2 regions of the Sporosarcina sp. P37 genome follow, and region 2 is predicted to be linked to the other one. Evidence: riboswitches for the same ligand, from Rfam matches in the RefSeq annotation. Region 2 holds a riboswitch; the other holds the start of a gene.

Region 1 (8,022 bases), 330 kb from region 2:
CTTCGGCCATATAGGAATGCCCATCATGTGAGAAGATGCCTTTAAGATCGATGTTTTTAGACTTTTTCAATTCATTCAGAAGTATGACGAAATCACTTTCCTCTATAATTCCGGAACGTTCTTCTCCCACTTCAATTTCAATTAAGACTTTCGCTTTCTTACCGGAACCTTCAAACACTTCTTCAATATCCGGAAGTTGGCTTGGATCGTCTATCCCAAATGAAATTTCTATAGTATCGGATAACTCTCTAATCCTCTCTATTTTCTGTCGCCCAACCACTTGATTCGCTATAAAAATATCTGTAAGTCCACTTTCCGCCATCACTTCTGCCTCACCCAGTTTGGCAACGGTAATTCCATTTGCTCCAAGCTCTTCTTGGATAATGGCTATTTCAGGGATTTTATGTGTTTTAGTATGAGGACGTAAACTTACCTTATTTACATTTGCATATTGTTGCATGGATTGAAGGTTTTTCATCATAATATCCCGATCAATTAATAGAGCCGGTGTATCTAACTCCTTATAATTCATTACGATTCCCCCATGGCAGCGATTGCTTCAATTTCCACAAGACATCCACTATAGAGGTTATTTGAAGGGACGACTACCCTCGCAGGCTTATGATCCCCGAAAAACTCAGAATAAACTTCGTTCAGTTCCGGCCACAGCTTAACATCAGGTATGTAGACCCGGCACATAATGACAGACTCTTTATTTAATCCTGCTTCCTCTAGGACACACTCTAAATTACGAAGCGCCTGGACTGTTTCCGTTTTCACTCCACCTTGAGGTATGGTTCCTGTTTCTGGATTTATGGACAATTGTCCTGATATATATAGTACACCGTTATATTCCATAGCCGGGACGTAGTGTCCTCCGTCACGAATTGAGTATTTTGTTTCAATTTTCCTCATGGTAGCTGCCCCCGTCTTTTAAAAGTTTTTTAACAAGTATTCTAAATCGTCTTCCATATGTTCTTGCATTAAATTTGATGCTCTATCTGAATCTTGATCCTTTATTGCATTGTATATTTCAAAATGTTGGTTATGGATGACTACTCTTCTTTCCGCGTCTCTTAGCTTGGAACTTTTATAGAATCTCGTTAAGTTTCTAAGTTGATTAGTCTGCTGATATAACCTCTCGTTCTTACTCTCATTGAGAATAATATCGTGGAATGCCGTGCACATTCTATTAAAGTCATCGGATTCATCAGGATTTCCAAGTTCATTGATAAATCTTTCTTTCTGTAAAAATAGCTCTTGTAATTCCTGATGAATTTCTTCATTTAAATTCGAAATTAATAGTTTGACTGCGAGTGATTCTAGAGCAATTCTGCATTGATAAATCTGTTTTAGATCTTCCTTGGAAGTTTTGTAGACAAATAATGTACCATTTTTCCTAAGAAGAAGGCCTTCCAATTCAAGTTTTCCAACAGCCTCTCTAATTGGACCCCTACTCACGTTTAACTTCTTAGCTAATTGTGCCTCTACAATTTGTTCATCTGCTTCAATAGCACCAGTTAAAATATCTTCTCTAATAGCCTCATAAATTTGTAAATACAATGGCGGAGCTTGGACTATTTGAATTGTCAACTTCTACTCCTCCTCTGTCACCTATTATTTAACATCAGCTTTCAAAATACTCTTTATTGACAGGAACACCTGCAGCTAATAATACCGCTAGCTTAATCCTAGCTTTTTTTCCATCATAGTCGCTAGCAAGAATAACCCCTTCATTCTGCAAACTCCATGCACTGCCCGGGAAGTCATAGACAGTCTTTACCTCTCCTTCTTCTGCGCTAGTAGTCAAAATTACAATAATGCCTTTCTCAACTGCTCGCTTCACGCTGTCTAAAATATAAGGAGGAGCGTGTCCTCTGCCTGGGGCCTCAATGATAATACCTTTTGAGCCTGATTCTGAAGCGCAATCAATGAATTTCCCATCTGATCCAAGTGCACATTTAACGAGATCAATAGCTGGCAAAGGATTTTTAATAGTATAAGTTTCTCTATGAATTGGTTTTTGATAATAAGAGACTTTCTCTTGATCTACAATTCCTAAATAACCAAACCCGAAAGATGTAAACCCATCAACGTTGGAAGCATGCTTTTTTTGAACATAACGACCTGAGAATATTCTCTCATTAAACAAGGCAATTGTTCCCAAACTACGGCTTTCCGGATGTGCAGCTAAAATAATCGATTGTCTTAAGTTTACAAAAGCATCCGTTCCAATAACAGTTGGTCCTCTTTGGGAACCTGTGATAACAACAGGACGATCATCTGAAATTACGAGATCTAAGAAATAAGCAGTTTCTTCTAAAGTATCTGTACCGTGGGTAACTACTATTCCATCAACTTGTTCATTTTGAAACACTTCTTCAATCTTCTCTTTAAGTGTATATAAATATTCAAAGTTCATATGGTTGCTTGGAATTTGGAATACCGACTGAACGTCTACTGTAATTGTTTCAGGTAAGTCACACATCTTGGATAATTCTTCTCCAGACATAACGCCAGCCGTAAGCAAACCTGTTTCCGGATTTCTTTTACTGGCAATAGTTCCGCCAGTACTTAACATGACAATTTTCTTCTTTTCCATTTTTAATCCACCTACTCTTTATTTATTCTTCATATATCTTTCATTTGGTTGTCAGCTGTTATCTGTTAACAGCTAACAGTTAACGATATGGAAAGCTTAAAACAAGTTAACAGAATTGTCAATACTATTTAGTGAATTATAATTTTTCCTACTAGTTCGCATTTTATAATTCGTTTTCACACTAAGGAATAGAAACTGTATGAATTTCATAACTAATGTAAAGGTAAAAGGTCCCGCTACAATTCAGAATTGCAGCGGGACCTGGCACTGAAAAACAGGGCTATTACAATTTCGGCAAAACTTTTCTAGCGCCTAATATCAGCCAAGTACTCAGCACAAATGGCATTGTCAAAGCGGGAAGCCCCAACGGCAATAGCCAAATGCTGACACTTGCCATAAGGGGAACTGTAATACATGCCGCCGCCACACCTGTAATAGGTGCATAGCGATTTTCCTTCGTGTTGTACACAACCGATACGGCTAGAATGGTCAAAATAGCGTTATAGCCATATAACCCCAGTAGGATTAGCGCATGTTCCCCCGCTAATGCCAAAGCTGTCAAACACGCGACCACATTACCAATGACCGCATATATTCCCATTTTTCTGCTAGCCCAAAATATCGCAATGAATAATAAAAGACCAGGTATGGCTTCGGTAACGAAAAAGATTTGACCGATTCCATTAAACGTTGATTGAAGCAGATTGATTTTTCCTTCCATATTCAATTCCCAATTAGCTAAACTTTGAGGAGACAGTGACCCGCTTAACTTAATGCTTTCGAGTTTATAGGATGCAAGCAGTGTGAACCAAGTTAATAGGATAAATGGCAATGTCAAGATTGGAATGCCGAGGTTTCCTAAGAAATACATTAACGTCGCGGTTAGTATCGCAGTGACCGCTGCGCCAACCAGTGCCACAACCCAGGCAGTAGGCCCGGTCAAAAATGTTTGCAGCACCAATCCGGTAAGCACAGAATTATAGCCCATCAAACCTTTACGGACCAATGTTTCATCTGCACCGCCTATTTTCGCAACTAGCGTACCGATCATGGCGGATAAAAATGCAATCACCCCTAATGAAAACGAAGATATCGTAATCGCTAATTATTAAGGTGCCAGGTCCCGATACAATTCAGAATTGTATCGGGACCTGGTACTCTGTTCGTACTCTATTCATCGCCTTCCCGGACCCAACCGTTTCTTACCACGCTCATCCGCCAATAACTTTTCCAATTTACACCGAATCACCTTTGATTCATCCGTCGCATTCGCAGGATCAGCCAAATTGTTCGTCTCCAGCGGATCTTCGGCAAGGTTGTAAAGTTCAAATTGATCGCCAGCCGGCTCTGTTTTGACTGCCTCTACCAAGCATCCGTCTTTCTCAACAAGTGTTGTATCACTGACTCCGGGATCTGTCCAAAATTGAGGGTTGTCAAAGTATCGGGCAAATTTCCAAATTTCATGCTCCTTGCTGCATCCCGTTGGAAGTGAGGCAAAGACGGCTTCGATCGAGCTTGGCTGGACAACTTGTTCGTAAGGGCGCCCGGTAATCGGGTTTGTTTGGTTGAGCCCTTTGAAGACATTATCTTCTGTCATGAAATACAGCGGTTCATTTGCCCGAAAGAACTGGTCACGGCCGTAAAAGAGCGGTGTCAGATTCCTACCAACGAGCGGCTGTGCTTCTGTATGATCGCGGGATAGTTTCCGTTGTACAGAAGCTGCGTCAATTCCTGCCAATCCCAGAAGAGTAGGCAGAATGTCGACGTGGCTCGTTAGCATGTTTGTAGACTTTGCATTATGGAAAAGTTTTGGGCTATGAATGATGAGAGGCACGTGAATGGATTCTTCGTACATCGTGTACCATTTCTGATACAGGCCGCCATGCGCATCCAGTTGCTCCCCATGATCCGAAGTGAACACGATGATCGTATTATCGAAAAAACTGGACTGTTGGAGAGCCGTAATGACTTTCAAGAGTTCGTTATCCACTTCTTTTTGAAGACTGTAATACAGCTGACGGTAAAAATTATTATCATGTATCGGCTGAAGCCCTTTTGGATACGTTTGCCGATAGCTTTCCTGTACCATGGGTTTCGACTGCAGTGATTCGTGAACAGTCGGGGCTGGAGGTATGAAAGGCAGTGTGGGATCTACTTCGAAAGTAAAGTTAGGAGAAATGGCTGAAAACATGCCATACAATGCGATATCGTGCGGGTTGACGAATGAACATTGAATAAACCAAGGCGTATCCTTTTTATCACAATGTCTATCTTTATCTAATTGTTTTATGAGTTTCACGGCATCCGCTGCATACACTTCATCGCGCCCGCTCGTTCCAGTCCCTGCAGATGAAGCAGAATTTCTGGGATCTGCACCATGGGGGTCCGGACCAATCCACTCAGAAAAGCCGTATTCATTCAGACGGTCTGCCTTCCGATAAATTCTCTCATTCTTTTTATTAGGCACACCTGTCTGCTGATCGTAACTGGGCAATGAATTTTTCGTGCCCGGAATGAGGATATCAGGTTCCGACGCATGCCACTTCCCTTTCCAAAACGTTTTGTAGCCTGCAGCGCGGAAATAGTCCCCTATCGTTGGAACGGTATTCGGATCCAGCCAGAATAGATCTGCGTCGAACGAACCCTTTGCAGCACCCGGTGTTTGCGTGACGCCATGTAATGAAGGATAGTGCCCTGTATATAATGAGGTCCGGCTGGGAGAACAAGCCGTACTCGCTGCATAATGGTTCAAAAATGAAAGCCCGTTTTTCCGCAGCAGTTCCTGCGCCACCAGATTCTTTCTTCTCCATCTTTGCAGATCCTTTGTTTCATAAACAGGCGGAAACCGATCCTGGTCCACCATTAAAAACAAAATGTTCGGTTGTGACTCCCCATAATGGAATTCGCTTGTCATACATGATTCCCCTTCCTGCGTTTAGCCGTGCTCTAATAAGTTATGTTGGGGATAGGAGTGCAGGTGAATGAATTCTGTGGATTTACTAAGATTGAATGATACAGTATGTAAATAACGGTATACATGGCAAATATAGTTATAATGACCCTTTGAAAGCTGCGCAGGCCATGGTAGACTGTTCCTGTTCACACAATTAAATACAATAACTAGGGGTGTCCAACGTAATTGGACTGAGATGGAATGATTGTACACGCATTCCGGACTCTTTGGACCTGATCTGGCTCGTACCAGCGTAGGGAAGTTTTCATTTTATCAGCAGCGCATTTTTTTGCGTTTTGGAGACCAGGTCCTATTTACGGAACTGGTCTTTTTTGTTGCCGATTCCCTTTACTTGAATCGAGTCATGTCACCCCCTCAAAAGGAGACGATGACCACATGCAAGAGAAGAAAGAAGAAATCCATATCCACAAATGTTTTCCGGCAAGCAGAAAGATTTACGTACGAGGAAGCCGTCCAGACATACTCGTACCGATGCGCGAAATTGAGCTGTCACCTACTGTAACTGACCAAGGTGAAATTGCGAATGAACCTTTCCGTGTCTATGATACAAGCGGTAAATATACGGAAGCCGGTTATCAGGCAGACATCGAAAAAGGACTGCCGACTATCAAAAAGAATTGGATAATTGAACGAAATGACGTAGAAGAGTATGAAGGCCGGCAAGTGAAGCCACAGGATAATGGGTATCGTTCAATGGAACAAATGGAACATGACGCTGAATTTCCATTGCTGAAACGCAAACCATTACGGGCAAAACGCGGCATGAATGTTACGCAAATGCATTATGCGCGCAAAGGAATCATTACACCTGAAATGGAGTTCATTGCAATCCGTGAACATGTAACGCCTGAATTGGTCCGGGATGAAGTCGCGAGAGGACGGGCAATTATCCCGTCGAATATTAACCACCCAGAAGCGGAACCAATGATTATCGGCAGTAAATTCCATGTAAAAATCAATGCGAATATCGGGAATTCTGCCGTTTCTTCATCCATTGCTGAAGAAGTGGAAAAGATGACATGGGCTACACGCTGGGGCGCAGATAATATTATGGATTTATCAACAGGAAAGAACATTCACACAACACGTGAATGGATCATCCGCAACTCCCCTGTCCCTGTAGGAACGGTTCCATTATATCAGGCGCTGGAAAAAGTAAACGGCAAAGTGGAGGACCTTTCATGGGAAGTATTCCGCGACACGTTGATTGAGCAGGCAGAGCAAGGTGTCAGCTACTTTACCATCCATGCGGGTGTATTGCTCCGTTATATTCCTATGACAATTCATCGTGTGACCGGAATTGTCTCACGGGGCGGTTCTATTATGGCCCAGTGGTGTATGCTGCATCATAAAGAAAATTTCCTGTACACACACTTTGAAGATATATGTGAAATTATGAAACAGTATGATATTGCTTTTTCATTGGGAGATGGATTACGTCCAGGCTCCATCGCTGATGCCAATGACGAGGCCCAATTCGCTGAACTTGAAACACTTGGAGAGCTTACGAAAATTGCTTGGACCCATGATGTGCAAGTAATGGCAGAAGGCCCCGGACATGTGCCTCTGCATTTAATTAAAGAAAACGTTGATAAGCAAATGGACATATGCCAGGAAGCACCGTTCTATACACTCGGTCCTTTGACAACAGATATTGCTCCTGCCTACGACCACATCACATCCGCTATTGGTGCGGCAATGATTGGTTCGTTAGGGACAGCGATGTTATGCTATGTAACTCCTAAAGAGCATCTTGGCCTGCCGAATAAAGAGGACGTGCGCGAAGGCGTCATTGCTTATAAAATTGCGGCACATGCAGCTGATTTGGCAAAAGGCCACCCGAGCGCATACAAACGTGACCATGCACTATCAAAAGCCCGTTTTGAATTCCGCTGGCGTGATCAATTTAATTTAAGTCTGGATCCTGAACGCGCGATGGAATATCATGATGAAACATTGCCGGCTGAAGGAGCAAAGGTCGCTCACTTCTGTTCTATGTGCGGGCCAAAATTTTGCAGTATGCGAATTTCACACGACATTAGAAAATACGCCGACGATAACAGTTTAGAAGAGAAGCTTGCCGTTGAAAACGGTATGAAGGAGAAAGCTGAAGAATTTAAAAAATCCGGTGCCGGAATCTATCTGTAATAAGGAGGGATTGGAGTTATGACAGCTGAACAATTACTTCATCAAATTACTGTGAAACGCCAAAATCTTCATCTGTTAGAAGAACAGCTGGACCTCCTGCAGGCACAGTGCATACACGAATATACCGAAACCGCAACATACAGGCAATGCATAAAATGCTTAAAGACAGAGAGTGTCCATTATTAATAGTGATTCTGCAGCGTTCGAGGATTGTATGGCAATTAAACATAAACAAAATTAAGTTTTTACGGTGTTGGTTTGTAAAATTATTATGTATCAACTACGAAAAGAAAGCCTT
Region 2 (8,022 bases):
TGAAGTCCTATAAAAGGAAGTGAATAGTATATGTTTTTGGCCTGGAGCGAAATCAAGAAAAATAAATTACGATTTTTATTGATTACATCAATTTTGCTGCTCGTGTCATTCCTCGTGTTCTTCCTGTCGGGTCTTGCCAATGGATTGGCGAGCATGAACAGGGAAGCAGTGGATGCATGGGGCGGCGATGCGATTGTACTGACTGAGGAGTCTGATAAGAGTTTGTATGAATCTGCGCTGGATAAACAATTGGCGGATGAACTCGGTGCGAAAGAAACCGCGGTTGTCAGCCAAATGGGTGCTATCGCAAACAACGGCGAAACGAAGCAGAACGTTATGCTATTCGGTATTGATAAAGAAGAATTCGTCAAACCCGAAGTCAGCGAAGGCGACCCGACATTTTACGTGCAAAACGGTGTTGTGGCATCTGACGTGCTGAAAGATGAAGGATTTAAAATCGGCGACACATTGGAATTATCTTCTTCCGATACAGAGCTGACGATTGTCGGCTTCACGAAAAAGGCGCGGTTCAATGCATCACCGATCCTGTATATGAAATTGAATGATATGCAGAAAATCAAATACGGCGATGCCTACAGTATGAATAAGAACCTAGTCAATGCGGTTATCGTCAGAGACAAAGACTGGAAGGACCTATCATTGCCTGACAATACGGAAATCATTGAAACTGAGATATTCATTGAGAATCTGCCGGGTTATACGGAACAAAATTTGACGCTGACGTATATGATCTACTTCCTGTTCGTCATTTCCGCTGCGATTGTCGCGATTTTCCTCTACGTCTTGACCGTGCAGAAAATCAGCATGTTCGGGTTGATGAAAGCACAAGGAATTTCGAGCACGTACTTGGCAAAGTCAGTCGTTGCGCAAACATTCATCCTAGCGCTGATCGGTGTTGTCGTCGGTTTCGGTCTGACATTGCTTGCAGGAAGCTTCCTGCCAAGTGCGGTGCCTGTGATGTTTGATATCCCGACGATGGTCATTTATGGCTTCATTTTGATAGCAGTGGCGATAATGGGAGCTGTCATTTCGGTTTGGACGATTATCCGAATTGATCCGCTCGAAGCGATAGGAGGGTAAGCGATGGTATTAGAATTACGGCGCGCGAAAAAGACTTTCGGTGAAGGCAATACGCTGGTTGAAGCTATGAAAGAAACTAATTTCATCGTAGAACGGGGCGAACTGGTCGCAGTCATCGGTCCGTCTGGTTCGGGAAAAAGCACGTTCCTGACAGTGGCGGGCGGACTGCAGACACCAAGCGAAGGCGAGGTCATCATTAACGGCAATGAATTGTCGAAGCTCAATGAAAAGCAGCGATCCAAAGTCCGTCTGCAGGAAATCGGCTTTATTTTGCAGGCATCCAACCTTGTGCCGTTCCTGACAGTCGATGAACAGCTTGAATTGCTGAATAAAGTGAAAAAGAATAATATGTCAAAAGACGAGCAGCGCAAACTGTATGAAGATCTGGGCATCACGAAGCTGCATAAGAACTATCCGTCTGATTTATCGGGAGGGGAGCGGCAGCGCGTTGCGATTGCCAAGGCGCTGTTCAGCAAACCGTCTATCCTTCTAGCGGATGAGCCGACTGCTTCACTCGACTCTGACCGGGCGTTTGAGGTCATGGAAATCTTACGCAATGAAACAAAATCCAATCAGACAGCGACGATTGTGGTGACACATGATATCCGATTGATTAAATATGTGGATAAAGTATACAAAATGACTGACGGCGTACTTGCGCTTGATGATACGGTTTATGAATAAAATAAATGCTCCAGACGGCCAAGAGTCATGGCAGTCTGGAGCATTTTTATTGTCTGTTTTTTGTGTGGCGCTCATGAAGTCATGTTAAGCGCTCAATGAGGTTTGGCAAGCGCTCATGGAGTCAGGTTAAGCGCTCAATGAGGTTTGGCAAGCGCTCATGAAGTCATGTTAAGCACTCAATGAGGTTTGGCAAGCGCTCATGAAGTCACGTTAAGCGCTCAATGAGGTTTGGCAAGCGCTCATGAAGTCAGGTTAAGCGCTCAATGAGGTTTGGCAAGCGCTCATGAAGTCAGGTTAAGCACTCAATGAGGTTTGGCAAGCGCTCATGAAGTCACGTTAAGCGCTCAATGAGGTTTGGCAAGCGCTCATGAAGTCACGTTAAGCGCTCAATGAGGTTTCTCAAGCGCTCATAAAGCCTGGTTAAGCGCTCAATGAGGCCTCGCAAGCGCTCATAAAGTCCCGCCGCGCGCTCAACACACTCCCTCAAGCGCTCATAGCCGCCCGTCAACCGCTCATTCACCCCAATAATCCCGCCGCGATTTTCCTTGCGGCCGTGACATCTTTCGTGCCGTGAACGAGCATGCGGCCGTCACGGAAAAGTACGAGCCGGCTGCCGTTATATTCGCAAGACACTAAATAAGGGTTCTGTTTCAAATTAGAGACGATACCCTGAATGGATTCTGCGAATGAAACAAGCTCCACTTGACGATCTTTCGGCCATGTCAGCTGAACCGTATCACGCCCGCAGAGTACAGCGGTGCGGACAACTTCCCGGGCGGACAAATAAGGATACGCGGGATGTGCGGAACAGCTCGGGCACTCAGGCTTCTTCATGCTTTGCACATTCATCGCTGCACGTTCCCCGGTCCATAAGTCCACGGATTCGAGGCGCGGTTCCATTGTTGCGCCTGTCATGCATTTCATCAGTTCTGCTGTTTGACGTGCAGCTGTTGTGACGACAATCGGTGCAATGACGCCAACGGTATCACAAGTTAAAGATTGCGGCGGCAAGGCTTCAAGCAGACAGTGCAGGCAGGGTTCGTCTTCTTTGACGCCAATCGGAAATGTCAGGCCGTAGCTTCCGACGCATGCACCCATGAAGAAGGGGATCCCTAATTGAAGAGCTGCGTCATTTGCCAGAAGGCGAGTCTCGATATTATCGGTGCCGTCCAAGATGAACTGATGGCCTTCGAATAACTCGAGAACATTTTCAGGCGTCACATCGGCGACAATGCCGCGAATTTTCACATCACTATTAATGGCACGCAATCGGCTTTCGGCTGCAATCGCTTTCGGCAATTGATAAATGACATCCTGTTCTGTATACAATTGCTGGCGGTGGAGGTTGGTCCATTCCAAAATATCCCGATCGACAATCGTCAGTTCACCGATGCCCGCGCGGACAAGCATTTCAGCACCCGCTGAACCGAGCGCGCCTGCGCCGAGAACAAATACTTTCGCTTCACGGATGCGCTGCTGACCGACCGGCCCGATCGGCGCAAACAGTTCCTGCCGTGAGTATTTCCCGATCAATTGGTTACAAGTCCTTCAATTGGACTGCTTGCGACGCCGTAATCACGTTCCGGCATGCGTCCCGCCTTATAACCGAGACGCCCCGCTTCAATCGCCAACTTCATTGCTTCTGCCATCATGACAGGGTTTGCCGCTTCCGACACTGCCGTGTTCAGCAATACACCGTCAGCCCCCAGTTCCATTGCGTATGCCGCGTCTTTCGGAGAGCCGATGCCTGCATCAACGATGACGGGAACATTTGACTGTTCAATGATAAGAGACAGATTCAGCGGATTCAAAATGCCTTTGCCCGAACCGATTGGTGCAGCACCAGGCATAACCGCATGGACCCCTAATTCACAGAGCTTTCTGGCGAGCGCCACATCATCTGACGTATAAGGCAATACAATAAAACCTTCGTCCAGCAACATTTCAGACGCGCGCAATGTCTCGACAGGATCAGGCAGCAATGAACGGCTGCAGCCGATAATTTCCACTTTCACCATGTCACATAGTCCGGAAGCTTTCGCCAGCCGTGCAATATGCACTGCTTCTTCCGCGGTGCTTGCGCCTGCCGTGTTCGGAAGAAGCGTGTAGCGCGTTAAATCCAACTGCTCCAGGAAATTCGGCTGTGATGCTTCAAAAATATCCATTCTGCGAACAGCAAACGTCAAAATATCGGCTTCCGATACAGCCACTGCCTGCTTTTGTACGTTAAATGAAGGGTATTTGCCTGTTCCTAATAATAAACGTGAAGAGAATTTCTTGTCTGCAATTTGTAACATCTTTATCCGCCTCCTACAAAATGTATGATTTCAATTTGGTCTCTGTCCATGATCGGTGCATCGTAGCTGTCTTTCTGCAAAATTTCTTTATTCTGCTCTACTATCAAAATGCGGTCACTGAGTTCCAGATGCGTAAGCAGCTGCTGGACCGTTTCCACTTCCGGCACAACGGAATAAGACTTTCCGTTCAAATCAATGATCTTCTTCATTAGCTATCTCTCCTTTTTCAACTGCCGTCCGATAACTCCGTAATGCGTCTGATGAGCGCATAGGGGATAATAATGCAGCGCCAGCCACATGATGCCGCTGCAGATCTGTCAGATGATGCGGATGGATTCCGCCGATCGCATACACCGGAATAGTACACGCCGACGCGATTTCAAATAATTCCTTCGTGCCGCGCGGAGGCAGCCCGGGTTTTGATGCAGTCTCGTAAACATGTCCATAGAGCAGCCAATCTGCCCCGTTTTGCTCCATTTGCAGTGCCTCATGCAGGGAATGTACCGAGCAGCCGAATGAAATATTCGGATAATCCCGTTGTGCATCTGTGACAGACAGTCCATAACCAGTCAGCTGAACCCGCGGGACAGACAACATACTTGCCAAACTCGGTCTGGCATGAATGATAAGTTTAGCAAGCGGGAAATTCCTGTCCTTCAGACGTATTATCAAATCAGTCAACTGTTCATCTGTCTTGGACTTTTCGCGCAGAATCACAGCGTCAAGGTACGGCTCGGCCTGCTGTAAATTCTTCAGCAGCTCATCGTTCGTAAGACAGTCTCCGGTAACGCCAATTAACTTCATGCGGTCCACTCCAATAAAAAACCACTTCCCGAATCGGAAAGTGGTGGATGTGTCGACAGAAATAGATACGATGCGACGTGCCACTTCCCTCCGCAGGTTCTAACCTGTTCAGGTAATAAGGGTTTCAGAGCCACACTCTTTTCTCAGTCCTTGTAAAGGATTCCCCTAATGGTCAAAATATTTTGTTTTTCTCATCTAGCATATCATTTACATTCCTTAATGAAAAGGGCTTCTTTTATACTAGCAATAACTTATCCAAATCGAGAATATGCACAGTTTTCGTGCCGGACTGCCGGATCCAGCCCGAATCTTCAAAAAAGCTTAATTTTCGGCTGATCGTTTCAGGCGTCGTGCCGATATGGGAAGCCAAGTCTTTGCGGCTCATCGGCAGTTCCACCGTCAGTTGCTGCTGCTCTTCTGATAAATCTGCCAAGTACAGGGCGAGCCGTGTCTCGGCGGATTCCATTCCAATCCGTGCGGCCCGCTGTTCTGTACCTGCCAGTCGATGAGAAAACTCTTCCAGCATTTTCAATGAAATCGCAGGGTGCTCTTGCAGAAGCTTCTGCATTTGATCGCGTCCAATAATGCATAATTCCGCAGGCTCAAGCGTTTCTGCATAAGCGTCATGCGGTTTGGCGTCAAATAGTGACAGTTCGCCTGTGAAATCACCGGGCTCTAAAATACGCACTAATTGTTCTTTGCCGTTTTCCGACAGGCGGTAAATTTTGATCCGGCCTTTATGCAAAATATATAATCCTTGTGGATGGTCGCCTTCCCGGTAAATAGTTGCACCGCGTGAGTGGGACGCGCTGTGTGCAAGTTCTACAATGCGGTCCATCTGCTGCTCTTCCAGATGATTAAACAAAGGCACCCGGGACACGCAGGAATAGTAGGGCATAGGGTCATCGTGCTGGTGCTGATTCATTCGCTTTCACCTCATTTTGATGTCGGTTAGATGGTTTATCACTAGTATACCGTATTAACCGAATTGCGTTCAGGATCACCAGAAGCACACTTGCTTCATGGATGAGCATGCCTGACGCCAAGAAGACTTTACCGAAAAGCACACCAATGAGCAGCAAGAATACTGTGCCGACTGCGAAGAATGTGTTTTGCTTCATATTTCTAACAGTCGCTTTCGATAATGCATAGGCGTGAGAGAATTGGTCGAGACGGTCGGCCATCAAGACGATGTCTGCTGTCTCCATGGAAATGTCCGTTCCGCCTTCACCCATCGCCAGTCCGATATCTGCCGCAGCAATTGCTGGTGCATCGTTAATTCCGTCACCTGCCATGGCAACCCGGTAACCTTGTTCTTTCAATTTTGAAACGGCTGCCACTTTATCTTCGGGCAACAGTTCAGCATGCACTTGATCAAGCCCCAGCTGTTCGCCGACGAGACGGGCGGTATGCACATTATCGCCTGTCAGCATGATCATTTGCTTGATGCCGTTCTTCCGGAGCTTGGCCAGTGCAGCTTCTGCTTCCGGCCGAATTTGATCCGCAATAGAAATAATGCCTGCAATTTCATTTCCAACACTGATGAATACGGCAGTATTACCTGCTTTTTCGCGCTGGGCTGCATAAGCCTCTATTTCCGGATGAATGACTGTACCTTGCGATTCCATCAATTTACGATTACCTGCGGCAAGCTGCTTACCTTCTACTTTGGCGGAAATTCCATTGCCTTTGATCACTTCTGTGTTTTGAGCTTTGTGCTGCAATTGAATGAATCGTTTCTTTGCTTCCCGGACAATGGCCTGACCTAAATGATGCTCTGACATGAATTCAGCTTCCGCTGTGAGGCGCAGCAGCTCATCTTTATCCATATTCCAGCTATGGATATCTGTAACGCCAGGGCGTCCTTTCGTCAATGTGCCTGTTTTGTCGAAGACGACGGTATCAATTTTGGCTAATTGCTCCATTACGTCGCCGCCTTTAATGAGTGCCCCGTGACGCGCGCCGTTACCAATTCCCGCCACAATAGAGACGGGTGCGGATATGACGAGAGCACCCGGACAGGCAATAACCAGGAATGTCAGTGTCATTTCGATATTTCGTGTGAACAGATAAACGACAATCGACAGAATGACGATGGAAGGTGTGTAGATATTGGCGAAACGCTCCAGAAACTTTTCGGTTTTAGATTTGGCTTCCTGCGCTTCTTCGACCAGCTCAATAATACGGGCGAATGCAGTATCGTCGCCGATGCGTTCTGCCAGCACTTCAATATAGCCATGATCGATCAATGTACCGCTGAATACTTGATCATCCAGCGTTTTAGAAGCGGGGACCGACTCTCCTGTAATTGCTGCTTCGTTAATAGATGCGGTACCTGAAATAATCGGGCCGTCGACTGGAATTTTTTCGCCTGAGCGGACAATGACCCGGTCACCGGGCTCCACTTCTTCCACTGGAATCGTTACCCATTCACCGCCGCGCCAAACACTTGCATCAAGCGGCGCCAGATCAGTAAGGGATTTGAGAGAGGAGCGGGTTTTCTCCATCGTGCGAATTTCCAGCAGTGCGCCGAATAAAAACAGGAAAGTGACCGCGGCGGATTCTACATATTCACCGATGAAGAGCGCCCCGATCACCGCAATGGTGACGAGAAGCTCAATGCTGAAAGCTTTCATGCGAATAGCTTTCCATGCCTTGATCGCGATTGGAGTTCCGGCGATAAACGTGGCAGCAATCAGTGTAATCTGACGGGCCTCGTGCCAGCCTGCGAAGTGCAGAATAATGGCAGCTCCAAGTAATATCGCGGAAAGGGACGTAATACGAACCGTTTGTTTGGCATTCATTGGAATACCTCCTTGTTATGAAATCTTTTTGCTGAGCACAGGGTAACCGAGATTTTCAATCAGTGCCTGCAAGTCATCAGCAGTGATAATGGATTCGTCAAACTCTACTCGGATTTTACTCGAGTGGAATAAAACCTTTACTTGCTGTACGCCTTTCGCACGGGATAGTGCACCTTCAATTTTTTTGATACATGACGGACAACTGAATGGCTCCATTAAAAATACAACTTTTTTCATTACTCTCATCCTTTTGGTTTGTATTTGTTAACTTAAGTATAGGACGTTTTTATATATGCCGCCTTGACGCCAATCAAGTTTAGACAATCAGGACT

What was found. Region 2 has a riboswitch for thiamine pyrophosphate ahead of SporoP37_RS10790 (thiamine phosphate synthase). Riboswitches for the same ligand answer to the same signal wherever they lie in the genome.
Region 1: another riboswitch for thiamine pyrophosphate. It lies ahead of thiC (phosphomethylpyrimidine synthase ThiC); the one in region 2 lies ahead of SporoP37_RS10790 (thiamine phosphate synthase).

What each region holds. Positions count from the first base shown of each region.
Region 1 is NZ_CP015349.1:2,418,163-2,426,184, reverse strand. Features, by position in the region: gene SporoP37_RS12340 (D-TA family PLP-dependent enzyme) at 1-532, opposite strand, end outside; gene SporoP37_RS12335 (RidA family protein) at 532-915, opposite strand; gene SporoP37_RS12330 (GntR family transcriptional regulator) at 934-1,593, opposite strand; gene SporoP37_RS12325 (asparaginase) at 1,628-2,602, opposite strand; gene SporoP37_RS12320 (urea transporter) at 2,886-3,653, opposite strand; gene SporoP37_RS12315 (sulfatase family protein) at 3,777-5,516, opposite strand; TPP riboswitch at 5,715-5,832, shown strand; gene thiC (phosphomethylpyrimidine synthase ThiC) at 5,952-7,724, shown strand.
Region 2 is NZ_CP015349.1:2,086,639-2,094,660, forward strand. Features, by position in the region: gene SporoP37_RS10760 (globin-coupled sensor protein) at 1-13, shown strand, start outside; gene SporoP37_RS10765 (ABC transporter permease) at 31-1,101, shown strand; gene SporoP37_RS10770 (ABC transporter ATP-binding protein) at 1,105-1,785, shown strand; gene SporoP37_RS16955 (hypothetical protein) at 2,159-2,305, opposite strand; gene SporoP37_RS10775 (ThiF family adenylyltransferase) at 2,302-3,318, opposite strand; gene SporoP37_RS10780 (thiazole synthase) at 3,315-4,088, opposite strand; gene thiS (sulfur carrier protein ThiS) at 4,085-4,291, opposite strand; gene SporoP37_RS10790 (thiamine phosphate synthase) at 4,275-4,886, opposite strand; TPP riboswitch at 4,955-5,063, opposite strand; gene SporoP37_RS10795 (Crp/Fnr family transcriptional regulator) at 5,122-5,811, opposite strand; gene SporoP37_RS10800 (heavy metal translocating P-type ATPase) at 5,789-7,690, opposite strand; gene SporoP37_RS10805 (heavy-metal-associated domain-containing protein) at 7,706-7,927, opposite strand.